3 regions of the Nonomuraea sp. NPDC049655 genome follow, and region 2 is predicted to be linked to each of the others. Evidence: riboswitches for the same ligand, from Rfam matches in the RefSeq annotation. Region 2 holds a riboswitch; each other region holds the start of a gene.
What was found. Region 2 has a riboswitch for cobalamin ahead of ACIBQ6_RS37160 (ribonucleoside-diphosphate reductase subunit alpha). Riboswitches for the same ligand answer to the same signal wherever they lie in the genome.
Positions count from the first base shown of each region.

Region 1: it holds a riboswitch for cobalamin, as region 2 does, so the genes downstream of both, ACIBQ6_RS28315 (CbtB domain-containing protein) here and ACIBQ6_RS37160 (ribonucleoside-diphosphate reductase subunit alpha) in region 2, are expected to answer to the same signal.
Region 3: it holds a riboswitch for cobalamin, as region 2 does, so the genes downstream of both, cobN (cobaltochelatase subunit CobN) here and ACIBQ6_RS37160 (ribonucleoside-diphosphate reductase subunit alpha) in region 2, are expected to answer to the same signal.

Region 1 covers NZ_JBITLS010000009.1:156,164-160,623, forward strand. Annotated here, with positions in the region: gene ACIBQ6_RS28300 (VWA domain-containing protein) at 1-776, opposite strand, end outside; gene ACIBQ6_RS28305 (histidine phosphatase family protein) at 773-1,324, opposite strand; gene ACIBQ6_RS28310 (CbtA family protein) at 1,330-2,115, opposite strand; gene ACIBQ6_RS28315 (CbtB domain-containing protein) at 2,125-2,316, opposite strand; cobalamin riboswitch at 2,351-2,480, opposite strand; gene ACIBQ6_RS28320 (nuclear transport factor 2 family protein) at 2,657-3,088, shown strand; partial or broken gene ACIBQ6_RS28325 (hypothetical protein) at 3,320-3,445, opposite strand; gene ACIBQ6_RS28330 (helix-turn-helix domain-containing protein) at 3,394-3,804, opposite strand; gene ACIBQ6_RS28335 (aminoglycoside phosphotransferase family protein) at 4,080-4,460, shown strand, end outside.
Region 2 covers NZ_JBITLS010000013.1:289,546-294,005, reverse strand. Annotated here, with positions in the region: gene ACIBQ6_RS37185 (multidrug efflux SMR transporter) at 1-119, opposite strand, end outside; gene ACIBQ6_RS37180 (FMN-dependent NADH-azoreductase) at 122-769, opposite strand; gene ACIBQ6_RS37175 (TetR/AcrR family transcriptional regulator) at 883-1,503, shown strand; gene ACIBQ6_RS37170 (hypothetical protein) at 1,520-1,678, opposite strand; gene ACIBQ6_RS37165 (alpha/beta hydrolase) at 1,779-2,726, opposite strand; cobalamin riboswitch at 2,928-3,133, shown strand; gene ACIBQ6_RS37160 (ribonucleoside-diphosphate reductase subunit alpha) at 3,262-4,460, shown strand, end outside.
Region 3 covers NZ_JBITLS010000009.1:147,391-151,850, reverse strand. Annotated here, with positions in the region: gene cobN (cobaltochelatase subunit CobN) at 1-2,609, opposite strand, end outside; cobalamin riboswitch at 2,640-2,850, opposite strand; gene cobG (precorrin-3B synthase) at 2,861-4,063, shown strand; gene ACIBQ6_RS28275 (precorrin-8X methylmutase) at 4,060-4,460, shown strand, end outside.

The DNA.
Region 1 (4,460 bases), on a different contig from region 2:
CGGGCGTCCGGCAACCGCACGCCGGGAACCCGGGAGCGCGCGGCGGCGATGCGGGCCGACAACGCCGATTCCTCCGCCGTCCATCGACGCGCGAACGCCGCCGCGTCCGCCTCGAAGGCCAGCCGCCGCCGCACCACCTCGGCGCGCTCCTCCGGGTCGCGGGACGCCCTGACCTCGACCGTCAGCCCGAACCGGTCCAGAAGCTGCGGACGCAGCTCGCCCTCCTCCGGGTTCATGGTGCCCACCAGCAGGAAGCGGGCGGCATGGCGGACCGACACCGACTCCCGCTCGACGTAGCACGTGCCCAGCGCGGCCGCGTCGAGCAGCAGGTCCACGAGGTGGTCGTGCAGGAGGTTCACCTCGTCCACGTACAGGACGCCGCGGTGGGCGGCCGCCAGCAGCCCCGGCTCGAACGCCTTCACCCCCTCCGTCAGCGCCCGCTCGACGTCGAGCGAGCCGGCAAGCCGGTCCTCCGACGCGCCGACCGGCAGCTCCACCAGGGCGGCCGGCCGTTCCACCCGCCCGGCGCCGGGCTCGTGCGGCCCGTCCGGGCACTCAGGGTCGGGTACGACGGGGTCGCAGGCGAACCGGCAGCCGGGCACCACGCACACCGTGGGCAACTGGGCCGCCAGTGCCCGCACGATCGTGGACTTCGCCGTTCCCTTCTCCCCGCGGACGAGCACCCCGCCCACCCGGGGCGACACCGCGTTCAGCACCAGCGCCAGCTTCAGGTCGCCGAGCCCGACGACGGCGCTGAACGGATAGGTGACGATCAAGACTCAGCCTTCCGGTTGACGTGGACCACCCGCCAGCCGTCCCGCGCGACGGTCAGCTCGGTGGTGGACAGAGGAGCCAGGTCGAAACGGGCCGCGCGCAGCGGATCCAGCCCCAGGGCATGGCCGAGCGCCGCTCTGATGACGCCCGCGTCGCAGACCACGACGGCCCGCGGCACGTCCCGTACCGAGTCGAGCCAGCCCGCCACCCTGGCGGCGAGCGCGCTCAGTGACTCACCGCCGTGCGGGGCGGCGTGGGGGTCGGCCAGCCAGCTCGCCAGCGCGTCCGGCTCCGCCAGCGCGACCCGTCCGTACGGCAGGCCCCGCCACCGGCCGCAGTCCGCCTCCGCCAGGGCGGGAACCTCGCGGGCCGCCAGCCCCATGGCGGCGGCCGTCTGCCGCGCGGCCCTGCAGGGAGCGGCCCATGCCGCCGCCGCCTCGACGGGCCCCGGAGCGGCGGCCCTGGTCAGGCTCGCCGCGTCGGCGTCCTCGTCGGCGGGAAAGCACCCGGCCCGCATCCCCGGTGTCGTGGCATGCCGGACGAACAGCACCTTGCTCAGCTCGGCGCCGCGACCAGCGGGTGAGCCGCCGTACGCCGCTCCGCCCGGTCGCTCGCCCAGCCGAACAGCACGCCGAACGCCGCCCAGAAGACGAGCTGCGTGCCGAGCGAGGCGAGCCGGAACTCCCACAGCAGCGTGGCGGGGAACCCGTCGGGCACCTCATCGACCGCCGGCAGCAACCACCACGCGGCGACGACGGGCACCAGGAACGCGACCGCCGCCGCCGTCCAGCGAGCCCATGGGCCGCCGTCGACGCGGCGGGCCGTCGCCACCGCGATCGCCGTCGCCGCCAGCCCGACGAGGATCATCACCACGTAGAGCAGCGTGCGGCTGTTGATGGTGTCCGGATCGCCCACCGCAGGCGGGTTGGCCGGATATTTCACGAAGGGCACGAGGATGATCGCGGCGAACGCCGTACCGGCCGCGGCGACCGCCAGCCGCCCGTCGGAACGCGGGCCGACCCGCCCGCGCAGTCCGGCGAACACCAGGGCGAACACTCCGCCCACGGCCAGCCCGTAGAGCCCGGTGGCCAGGAACAGCCCCGCCTTCTGCACGGGCCTGCCGACCACGGCGTCCTCGCCGTGACTGTGCTCGGCCGCTTCGGCGTGGCCGTGCCCGGCCGTCCCGGCGTCCGGATCGGGCGCCTCGGCCTGGGCGGCGGCCTCCTCCAGGGCGATCGCGTGGTCCACGCGAGGTTCACCGAAGGCGAAGGCGAAGGCGCCCGCGATCAGTCCGGCCAGGAGTCCGACGAGCAGACCTCTGGCCAGGAAGGTGCGTACCATGACGGGCCCTCAGTGGCAGGGCACGCCGAGCAGGTGACGCCCGTCGTGCATCAGCTCGTGCAGGAAGGTGCCGGTCTGGGAGATGGCGCCGTTGTCCATCAGAACCAGGTAGGCGACCAGCAGCAGCACGGGCACGGCCAGCAGCAGCCAAGGGCGCAGGCGCGGAAAGGGAATCGTCGACGGGGTGGACAACCCGGTCATGTCAAGCCTCCTCAGGGGTCACGCGTCCCATATCACGAGGTCACGGCTGCCAAGCGACCTGGCTCCCGGGATCTACGTCCCGGATACAGTGGCGCGTCCGCACCGGCATCTCACCGGATTTCCCTTGGACAACCGTGAAATCTACCGGAACGTATCCTTTCCTCACGTTCGCGTCAACAGGCGACCGGTGCCCCTCGGTCTCCTGCCGCTCCGCCGCGCGCCTTTGCGAAAGGCCCAGAATTCTACCTCGCCGAGTATGCGGATCTAGCTTGCGTTGGTCATTCGACCGCATATCGACAGCCACGCTGGGCATCGAGGGAATATAGGAGGACCCGGTGCCATGAATGTTGCCCGCGAGGTGCGCGACCGCTATACGGACGCGTTCAACGCCCACGACATGACGGCACTGCTCGGCACTTTCAGCCCGGCCGGAGTGTCCATCAGCCCCGAAGGCGTATCTCAGGGACACAGCGAGCTGGCCTCCTATCTGGAGGAGTTCTGGACGGCGTTCCCCGACGTCCGGGCCGTGATCACGGAGTCCTCCGAGGGTGAGGCGACAACCGTCGACGAGCTTCTCATGGTCGGAACTCACCGAGGCCCATACACCATGCCCGACGGTCAGGTGCTGCACGCGACGGGCCGCCCTGTGCGTTTGCGATGCTGTTATGTCTGCACAGTGGAAGACGGACTCATCACGAGCTTGCGCCTCTATTTCGATCAACTGGAGTTGCTCACCCAGCTCTCCGACTCGGTGATTCTGCAGCGTCCTTAGCGAATTGCCGGACGCGACGGATCGCCCCCCGCGTCCGCCCGTCCTGCACCTGACAGATGTACCCTCAGCAGGGCTCTGGTCGATCTTCGCGGCCGGCCGCACTCCGGCCGCATGACGACGGACACACACGACCTGACCGCCGCTGACACGACCCCGCGATGGGGGCTGCGCGGCGGTGAGGGTCATGACGCCCACCTCCGGATGCCGGTAGTCGCGCGAGATGGAGGCGCGGTTGCTCACCGGGTGCTCGGTCCACATCGCACGGAACTCCAGGCTGAGCGCCGGCAGCTCGTCGACCAGCGCGTTCAGCCCTTCGTCGGTGGGGAAACGGATGTCGCCCCGCCGGCCGACCGCGATCGCGGGCCGGTCGGTGAAGGCGTCCGCATCAGCCTGATGCCGGGACGCGGCCGCTCGGGCTTGGCCCTCGCCCCGGCCCGGGCGGCCCTGGCCAGCCGGTGCAGGTGGGGCAGCTCGTCGTCGTCCAGCCGCAGGACGCGGGCGACAGCGTCCAGGACGTCGTCCGAGACGTTGGAGCTCTGCCCCTGCTCCAGGCGGGTGTAGCAGCCGACGCTGACTCCGGCCAGCGGCGCCAGCTCCTCCCTGCGCAGCCCCGCCACGCGCCGATGCCTGACTCCTGAGCTCAGGCCCACGTCCTCGGGACGCAGCCGGGCCCGTCGGGACCGCAGGAACTCGCCAAGCGCAGAAGCGGGATACATGGCAGCAAGACTGCCAAACTCCCCACCCGCACAAAGCCACCCGCCGCCCTCGGCGGCTGGCTGAAACGGATGTCCGGTTCGCCTCGCCCGGGATCTGATACGGCGGTCGTTCGGCCGAGTTGCCGGGTGCGACGGCCACCGCGTCGAGGGCGAGGCTCAGATTCTGCACCCCGCCCGTTCCATGAGGTGGTGCGCTTGCCGGAAGGCGCACATGTCGCCGCGCATGGCTCCACTGCGGTGGGGGAGACGCTTCCGCTGGTGCTAGCGTGCCGCGAATGATCGAGGTACCGGAGGCGTTCGCGCGGAGCACCGTCGAGCGTGAAGGGGAAGGCGCCGCGAAGTGGCTCGCCGAGCTGCCCGGGATCGCGGAGGAGTTGCTGGCGTCATGGAGCTGTGTGCCGGACGGCGCCGTCCTGCATGGAGGGGTCGGGATCATCGTCCCGGTGCGGCGGGCCGGGGAGGCCGCTGTGCTGAAGGTGTCTTTCCCGCATCCCGGCAACGTCCACGAACCGGACGCCTTCGCCGCGTGGGGCGGCCGCGGCGCCGTCCGGCTGTACGAGCGCGACGACGAGCGTTTCGCCATGCTGCTCGAACGGGCCCGGCCGTCGAGGCTGGCGGAGCTTGAGGACGGTGATGAGGTCGTCACGGTCGCCGGA
Region 2 (4,460 bases):
ACCATGAGGACGAAGCAGATCAGCGTGGGCAGCGGCCTGGTGAAGCCCTGGGTGGGCTTGATGCTCTGCGCCCAGGCGATCTCGACCAGCCCGGCCAGCCCGAGGATGAGCCAGTTCATCGTCAGAACTCCTTCCCCAGGTCGCGGGCGCCGCGCAGCGCGGCGGCGTACAGCTCGTCGTGCTGGGCGCGCAGGTGGAAGAGGCCGGGGTCGACGCGGGAGTTGGCCAGCTCGGCGGCGACGACGGTGGTGTCCTCGACGGCGAAGTGGCCGGCGAAGAAGTCACGCAGGTAGCGCTCCTGGTAGTCGAACCTGGCCTTGGGGGCGCCGGGCGAGTAGGCCCCGCCGCGCGCGGTGGTGACCACGAAACGCCGCCCGGCCAGGGACATCTTGGGGAAGGTCACCTGGTCGAGCCAGGCCTTGAGCGAAGACGGGATCGAGTAGTTGTACATCGGGGTGGCGATCAGCACCACGTCCGCGGCCACCAGCTGCGACAGCAGCGGCTCGACGATCGCCCACGCGGCCGCCTGCTCCGGGGTGCGGGCGGCCTCGTGGTAGCGGGAGATGTCGGTGATCTGGTTGGCCATGACGTAGTCGCACAGCTCGGTCCAGGCCTCCCCGATGTGCGGCACCGGCTCGGCGGCCAGGTCGCGGTGGACGTAGGTGCCCTCGGGGTGGGCGGACCGCCACGCCTCGGCGAAGGCGTCGCCGAGCTCGCGGCTGATCGAACGGCGTCGGGCGCTGGCGTCCAGGTGCAGCAGAACGGCCATGGGAGGGGCTCCTCGAGATAAGTGGACATGACGTCCGTTTTGCGGTCGAGGTGACCGTAGCAACTAAGCGGGCACGTTGTCCACTTATGTCGGGGTGGGTTAGAGTCGCCGCCATGGAGTCCCGTACCGAGTTGCTGACCGGGCGTCCCGTGGCGGAGGCGGGCCGCCCGCGTGAGCGCGCCGACGCCGCCCGCAACCGCGCCAAGGTGCTCGCCGCCGCGGCCGAGCTGTTCGCCACCCGCGACCCGCGCGGCGTGACCATGGACGACATCGCCAAGGCCGCCGGCGTCGGGCGGGGCACGCTCTACCGCCGCTATCCCGACACCGTCTCGATCGCGCAGGCCCTGCTGGACGAGCACGAGCGCGAGCTGCAGGAACGCCTGCTGCGCGGCGACCCGCCGCTCGGCCCCGGCGCGCCCCCCGCCGACCGGCTCGCCGCCTTCTACACCGCGATGGTCGACCTGCTGGACGAGCACATCTCGCTCGTCCTGGGCGCCGAGCAGGGCGCGTTGCGCTACGCCACGGGCGCCTACGGGTTCTGGCGGGCGCACGTGCGGGTGCTGCTGGCCGAGGCGGGCGTCCCGGAGACCGAGGCGCTGGCCGACATCCTCCTCGCCCCGCTGGGCCCCGACGTCTACGCCGAGCAGCGCAGGCGCGGGCTCACCCCCGAGCAGATCACCGCCGCCCTGGCCCGGCTGGCGCACGGCATCGTCGCCCGGGACGCCGGGCGCTGACCGCGCCGGCGGCGGCTCACCCCCAGGCCGCCGCCTTGTCGTACGGGTCGACGTTCCTGAAGGCCATCCCGACGATCTCCTCGACGTCGTCGTCGCCGTAGGTCCCGGGCAGGGCGAGCCCGATCTCGATGTCCAGGAGCTCGTAACGCTGGTGATGCCAGCAGGCGGAGAGCACGGTCGCCTAGAGCTCCGCCGGTCGAGCCCTTGAAGATCCACCGGTCGGTGTCCCCGCGCGAGGGGCCGGCCCGTCCTCGCCTGGCCGCTCCGGTCGCGGGTTACGCGGTGAGGGCGTCGCGGAGGAAGCTCAGGATGTCCGCCCGCGCGTCCTCGGCCTGGGGGGCCAGCACCGGCATGCTGAGGAAGGCGTGCCCGGCCTCGGGGTACTCGGCCAGGCGGGCGGGGGTGCCGGCGGCCTGCAGCGCCTCGGCGTAGCGGCGGCCGTGGTCGGCGATCGGGTCGTGGGTCGGCACCGCCACGAGCGCCGGGGCCAGCCCGCCCAGGTCGCCGGCGTGCAGCGGGGAGAGCGCGCGGGCGTCCGTCCCCTCGGGCACGGCGAGCCGGTGGAACAGCCGCAGCACCGGCACGCTGAGCGTCGGGGTGTCGGCGTACTGGATCATCGACGGGTGGCCGAACATCGTCCCGGCCACCTCCACGGCGGGATTGACCAGCACCTGGGCCTTCAGGGGCAGACCGGCGTCGCGGGCCCTGATCGCCGCCAGGGCGCAGATCAGCCCGCCGCAGCTCTCGCCGAACAGGACGGCCCGCGCCGGGTCGACGCCCCACTGCGCGGCGTGCTCCAGCACGTGCCGGAGCACGTCCCAGCCGTCGTCGGCGGCGGCGGCCAGCGGCGTGTGCCAGTCGAGCAGGCGGTGGTCCACCGAGACGACGACGGCGGGCAGGTGGGCGGCGAGGTGGCTGTTGACCCAGTCGCTCTGCGGCGCCGTGCCGACGAAGCCGCCGCCGTGCACGTGCAGCACGAGCGGCAGGACGTCCCCCGGCTCGGCCGCTCGGGGCCGGTGGACCCGGACGCGGATGTCGCGGCCGGGCAGCGCCACCGTCCGCCAGTCGACGGCGGCGCCGGGATCCGGCCGGCCGGTGATCGCCTGTGCCTCGACGGAGGCGCGCAGCCGGTTCTCCGCCTCGACGTAGGCGGCCAGTTCGGCGGGGGTGACGGTGTCCCAGTCCGGCGTGACCGGACGGCGGCCGGTGGAGGTCTCGCTCATGGTGGTCTCCTCAGGTTTTCGCTACTTGAAGTATCGATACCTAAGGTAGCGAAAACCGGGCAGGGCCGGTCTATGACCTCGATCACATGCCGGTCCGCCCGTGAGGCCCGCGGGGAGCGGCTCCGCGGCGGGTGGCCGGATCGGAGCGGGGGTTCTTCGCAACACGAGATGTTGGGTGTGACTTTTTGATCCGCCCTATATATGGTGTCTCCCGCAGCCGGTTCGGCCGCCCCGCCAGGGCGGCCGAGGCAAGAGGGAACCCGGTGGGAATCCGGGACTGCCCCGCAGCGGTGAGTGGGAACGACCGCCGTCAGACGCACTGGGCCGAAGGCCCGGGAAGCGACGGCCAGTAGGCAGCGACAGCATGCCCATGAGTCCGAAGACCTGCCGGCGCGCCGCGCGCGATCATGCGCGCGCGGCTGGTCCGAGGCCGCGCGGGACGGTGGACGGCACCGGCGAGAGGGCTGTGGCGCCTCGCCGTCCGCCTCCTGCGCGCGTTCTCGGCCACTGACCGAGTTCACGAGGGGAGAGCGCAGTGACGGTCACAGGGGACCCGATGACGGACCTGGCCGGGACGGCGCGGGCGGACGCCGACAGGTCCGCGCCGCGGCGCGTCCAGATGCAGGTGCGCAAGCGCAACGGCACTGCGGAGCCGGTCGACGTCAACAAGATCGTACGTGCGGTGGAGCACTGGGCGACCGATCTGACGGACATCGACCCGATGCGGGTGGCCACCAAGACGATCAGCGGCCTCTACGACGGGGCCACCACCGCCGAGCTGGACCGGCTGTCCATCCAGACGGCCGCCGAGATGATCGGCGAGGAGCCGCAGTACTCGCGCCTGGCCGCGCGGCTGCTGTCGGGCTACATCGACAAGGAGGTCCGCGGGCAGGGCGTGGCCTCCTTCAGCCAGGCGATCCGGCTGGGCCACGCCGAGGGGCTCATCGGCGACGAGACCGCCGAGTTCGTCAACGCCAACGCCCGCAAGCTCGACGACGCCATCGACGTCACCGCCGACCTGCGGTTCGAGTACTTCGGGCTGCGCACGGTCTATGACCGTTACCTGCTGCGCCACCCGTCCACCCGGCTGGTGGTGGAGACGCCGCAGTACTGGCTGCTGCGCGTGGCCTGCGGGCTGGCCGAGACGCCCGCCGAGGCGGTCGGCTTCTACCGGCTCATGTCGTCGCTGGCCTATCTGCCCAGCTCGCCGACGCTGTTCAACTCCGGCACCCGGCACACCCAGATGTCCTCCTGCTATCTGGTCGACTCGCCCCGTGACGAGATCGGCTCCATCTACGACCGTTACGCCCAGGTGGCGCAGCTGTCGAAGTTCGCCGGCGGGATCGGCATCTCCTGGTCGCGGGTGCGCTCCAGGGGCGCGCTGATCCGCGGCACGAACGGGCACTCCAACGGCATCGTCCCGTGGCTGCGCACGCTCGACGCGTCCGTGGCCGCCGTCAACCAGGGCGGCCGGCGCAAGGGCGCGGCCTGCGTCTACCTGGAGCCCTGGCACCCGGACGTCGAGGAGTTCCTGGAACTGCGCGACAACACCGGCGAGGACGCCCGCCGCACCCACAACCTCAACCTGGCCAACTGGATCCCCGACGAGTTCATGCGCCGGGTCGAGGCCGACGGCACCTGGTCGCTGTTCGACCCCGACGAGGTCCCCGAGCTGCCCGACCTGTGGGGCGAGGGGTTCGAGGAGGCCTACCGCGCCGCCGAGCGCGACGGCCG
Region 3 (4,460 bases), on a different contig from region 2:
ACGTCGTCGCCCGCCGTGCGCATGGCGCTGGTCCCCCACACCGACAGCCCGACCGAGCGCGGCCATTCGCCGGTGTCGGCGCGGTAGCGCTCCAGCAGCGACTCCGCCATCGCCTGGCCGGTCTCCCAGGCCAGGCGGCTGGGCACCGCCCGTGGGTCCACGGAGTAGAAGTTGCGGCCGGTCGGCAGCACGTTGACCAGGCCGCGCAGGGGGGAGCCGCTGGGGCCGGCGGGCACGTAGCCGCCGTCCAGGGCGTGCAGGACGTGGTCGAGCTCGTCGGTGGTGCGGGCCAGGCGCGGCACCATCTCGGTGGCGGCGAACGCCAGCACCCGCGCCACCAGCTCCACCCGCCCCTCGGCCACGCCACCCAATACCGCGCGGGCGACGGCGGGGGCGGCGTCCGGGGCCCAGGCGTGCTGCTCCATGGCCTCGACCAGGGCGCGGGCGGTCGCCTCGGCGCGGTCCACGTCGCCCAGCGCCGCCGTGCCGTCCTCGGCCAGGCCGAGCGCCTCGCGCAGGCCGGGCAGCGTCTCCCTGCCGGCCCACATCTGCCGGGCGCGCAACATGGCCAGCACCAGGTCCACCCGCACCTGGCCGGTGGGCGCCTGTCCGAGGACGTGCAGCCCGTCGCGGATCTGGGCGTCCTTCACCTCGCACAGCCAGCCGTCCACGTGCAGGATGAGGTCGTCGAACTCGCTGTCGTGCGGCCGGTCGGCCAGCCCGAGGTCGTGGTCGAGCCGGGCGGCCTGGATCAGCGTCCAGATCTGCGCCCGGATCGCGGGCAGCTTGGCGGGGTCCATGGCGGCGATCGTGGCGTGCTCGTCCAGGAGCTGCTCCAGCCGGGCGATGTCGCCGTAGGTGTCGGCGCGCGCCATCGGCGGCACCAGGTGGTCCACCAGCACGGCGTGCGCGCGCCGCTTGGCCTGCGTGCCCTCCCCCGGGTCGTTGACGAGGAAGGGGTAGACCAGCGGCAGGTCGCCGATGGCGGCGTCGGTGCCGCACGCGGCCGACATCCCCGCCGACTTGCCGGGCAGCCACTCCAGGTTGCCGTGCTTGCCGACGTGCACCATCGCGTGCGCGCCGAACTCGGCCGACAGCCAGCGGTAGGCGGCCAGGTAGTGGTGGCTGGGCGGCAGGTCGGGGTCATGGTAGATGGCGATCGGGTTCTCCCCGAAGCCGCGCGGCGGCTGCACCATCACCACCAGGTTCCCGGCCCGCAGCGCGGCCAGCACGATGTCGGTCCCGCTGTCGCCCTCGTGCACGAACAGCTCTCCGGGCGGCGGCCCCCAGTGGCGTTCCATCTCCTCGCGCAGGGCCGCGGGCAGCGTCCGGTACCACTGCTCGTAGGAGGCGGCGGAGATGCGCACCGGGTTGCCCGCCAGGTGCTCCTCGGTCAGCCAGTCCTGGTCCTGGCCGCCGGCGGCGATCAGCGCGTGCACGAGCGCGTCGCCGTCCTGGTCGGCCACGCCGGGGAAGCCGTCGCCCAGGTCGTAACCCGCCTCGGCGAGACGGGCCAGCAGCCGGACGGTGCTCGCGGGGGTGTCCAGCCCGACCGCGTTGCCGACGCGGGAGTGCTTGGTCGGGTACGCCGACAACATCACCACCAGCCGCCGCTCTGCGGGAGGGGTGTGCCGCAGCAGGCCGTGGCGCACCGCGATGCCCGCCACCCGGGCGGCCCGCTCGGGGTCGGCGGCGTAGACGGTCAGCCCGTCGGGGTCGATTTCCTTGAACGAGAACGGCACCGTGATGATCCGCCCGTCGAACTCCGGGATCGCGACCTGGGAGGCGGCGTCCAGCGGCGACAGCCCGTCGTCGTTCTCCTCCCATGCCTGCCGGGTGGTGGTCAGGCAGAGTCCTTGCAGGATCGGCACGTCCAGCTCCGCCAGCGCGCCGACGTCCCAGGCCTCGTCGTCGCCGCCCGCCCCCGCGGTGGCCGGACGGGAGCCGCCCGCCGCCAGCACCGTGACGACCAGGGCGTCCGCCGCGCGCAGCGTGTCCAGCAGCTCCGGCTCGGCCGCGCGCAGGGACGAGCAGAAGACCGGCAGCGCCTGCCCGCCCGCGTCCTCGACGGCGTCGCACAACGCCTCGACGAACGCGGTGTTGCCGGCCATGTGGTGGGCCCGGTAGTAGAGCACCCCCACCACGGGACCGCCGGTGGTCCTGGCAGGGCGGTCCAGCCGTCCCCAGGTGGGAGCGGGGACGGGCGGCTCGAACCCGTGCCCGGTCAGCAGGACGGTGTCGGACAGGAACGCGTGCAGCTCGGCCAGGTTCGCCGGGCCGCCGTGGGCCAGGTAGGCGTGCGCCTCGGCGCACACCCCGCCGCTGACCGTGGACAGCTCCATCAGCTCGGCGTCGGGAGCCTGCTCCCCGCCCAGCACCACCACCGGGCGCGGCCCGGCCAGCAGCGCGTCGAGCCCTTCCGGCCAGGCCCGCCGCCCGCCCAGCAGGCGCACCACGACGAGGTCGGTCCCCTCCGTCAGGCCGGGGACGTCCTCGGCGGTCAGCCGGGCGGGATTGCCCAGGCGGTAGCCCGCCCCGCAGGCGCGAGCGCTCAGCAGGTCGGTGTCGGAGGTGGAGAGCAGCAGAACGGTACGGCTGTCGCCAGGCACGGCGCATTCCTCCCTCGGGGTCCTCGCCCCGGTCGCGGGTGACACGACGGCAGGAGTCTCCTGGCTCCCGGATCGACGCTCACCCCGGCCTTCCCGCCCGTCGCCGGACAGTGGCCTCGTGGTGGGGTTCGCTCCCCGGTCACAGTGGCGGGACCGCGCCGGATTCACACCGGCTTCCTCCCATTGCCATCGTCTACGCCGAAGCTTACGACAGGAGCGACCCGTCCCAGAAGTGGCGTTACGATCCCTTCGTGCCCGTAGGTGAATCTTCCGGACGTACGCGTCCCGATGCCTGTCCGGGGGCGCTCCAGGTGCACGAGGCCGCCGACGGCCCGCTCGCCCGCGTGCGCCTGCCCGGCGGCGCGGTGTCGGCCGCGCAGCTCCGCGTGCTCGCCGGGTGCGCGGCCGAGCTGGGATCGGGCGTGATCGAGCTGACGTCGCGGGCGAACGTCCAGGTGCGGGGGCTGCGCGCGCCGGAGGTCTTCGCCGGGCGGATCGCGGCGGCCGGGCTGCTGCCGTCGCCCGCGCACGAGCGGGTGCGCAACATCCTGGCCTCGCCGCTGGGCGGGCGCGGTCCCGACGGGCTGCTGGACGTGCCGGCGATGGCGGACGCCCTGGACCGGGCGCTGTGCGCGCGGCCCCGGCTGGCCGCGCTGCCGGGACGGTTCCTGTTCGCCCTGGACGACGGCACGCGGGACGTCGCCGGGCTCGGCGCGGACGTCACCTACGTGGCGACCGGACGGCTGCTGCTCGCCGGCGCCGACACGGGGCTGACCGTCGCCCCGGACGCGGCCGTCCCGCTCATGATCGACGCCGCCGAGGCGTTCCTGGACGAGCTGTCCCCCGACGGCCCGCGCGCCTGGCGCATCCGCGACCTCCCGGACGGCCCCGCCAGAATCGCCACCCGCCTGCGCGCCGGCGAACCAAGCCTGATCGACGCCCCTGACGCCGCGAACGCCGCGAACGCCTCGGATGCCGCGGATGCCGCGGATGCCGCGAACGCCGCACGCCGCCCGTCCGCGGGCAGGATCGCCCAGCGGGACGGCCGGGTGGCGATCGAGGCGCTCGTGCCGCTCGGCCGCCTGACGTCCGACCAGGCCGCAGCCCTCGCGGACCTCGGACGGCCGGTGCGCCTGACACCCTGGCGGACCGTCGTCCTGCCGGACCTCTCCCCCGGCGAGGCGGACCGGACCGAGCGGGCGCTCGCCGCCGCCGGGCTCGCCACCGACCCGGACTCTCCCTGGGCCGGGGTGACCGCCTGCACCGGCCGTCCCGGCTGCGCGAAGGCGCTCGCCGACGTGCGGGCCGATGCCCGGCAATGGGTGCGGGGCCTCGGCCGCGCACCCGCCACGCCCGTCCACTGGGCCGGTTGCGAGCGGCGCTGCGGCCTGCCACGCGGCCCGGTCCGCCAGCTGATCGCAACCATCAACGGATACGAGGAACGCCAGGAGTGAGCGACTACATCCGCGACGGAGCCGAGATCTACCGGCGCTCGTTCGCGACCATCCGCGCCGAGACCGACCTCACGGGCCTGCCGCCCGAGGTCGCCCAGGTGGCGGTGCGCATGATCCACGCGTGCGGCATGACCGACCTCGTCACCGACCTGGCCTGGTCGCCGCAGGTGGTCGCGCGGGCCAGGGAGGCGCTGCGCGGCGGCGCGCCGGTGTTGTGCGACGCCATGATGGTCGCCTCCGGCGTGACGCGGCGCAGGCTGCCCGCGGGCAACGAGGTGCTGTGCACGCTGGGCGATCCGCGCGTGCCCGAGCTGGCCGAACGCCTCGGCACCACCCGCAGCGCCGCGGCCCTGGAGCTGTGGCGCGACCGCCTGGAGGGCGCGGTGGTGGCGATCGG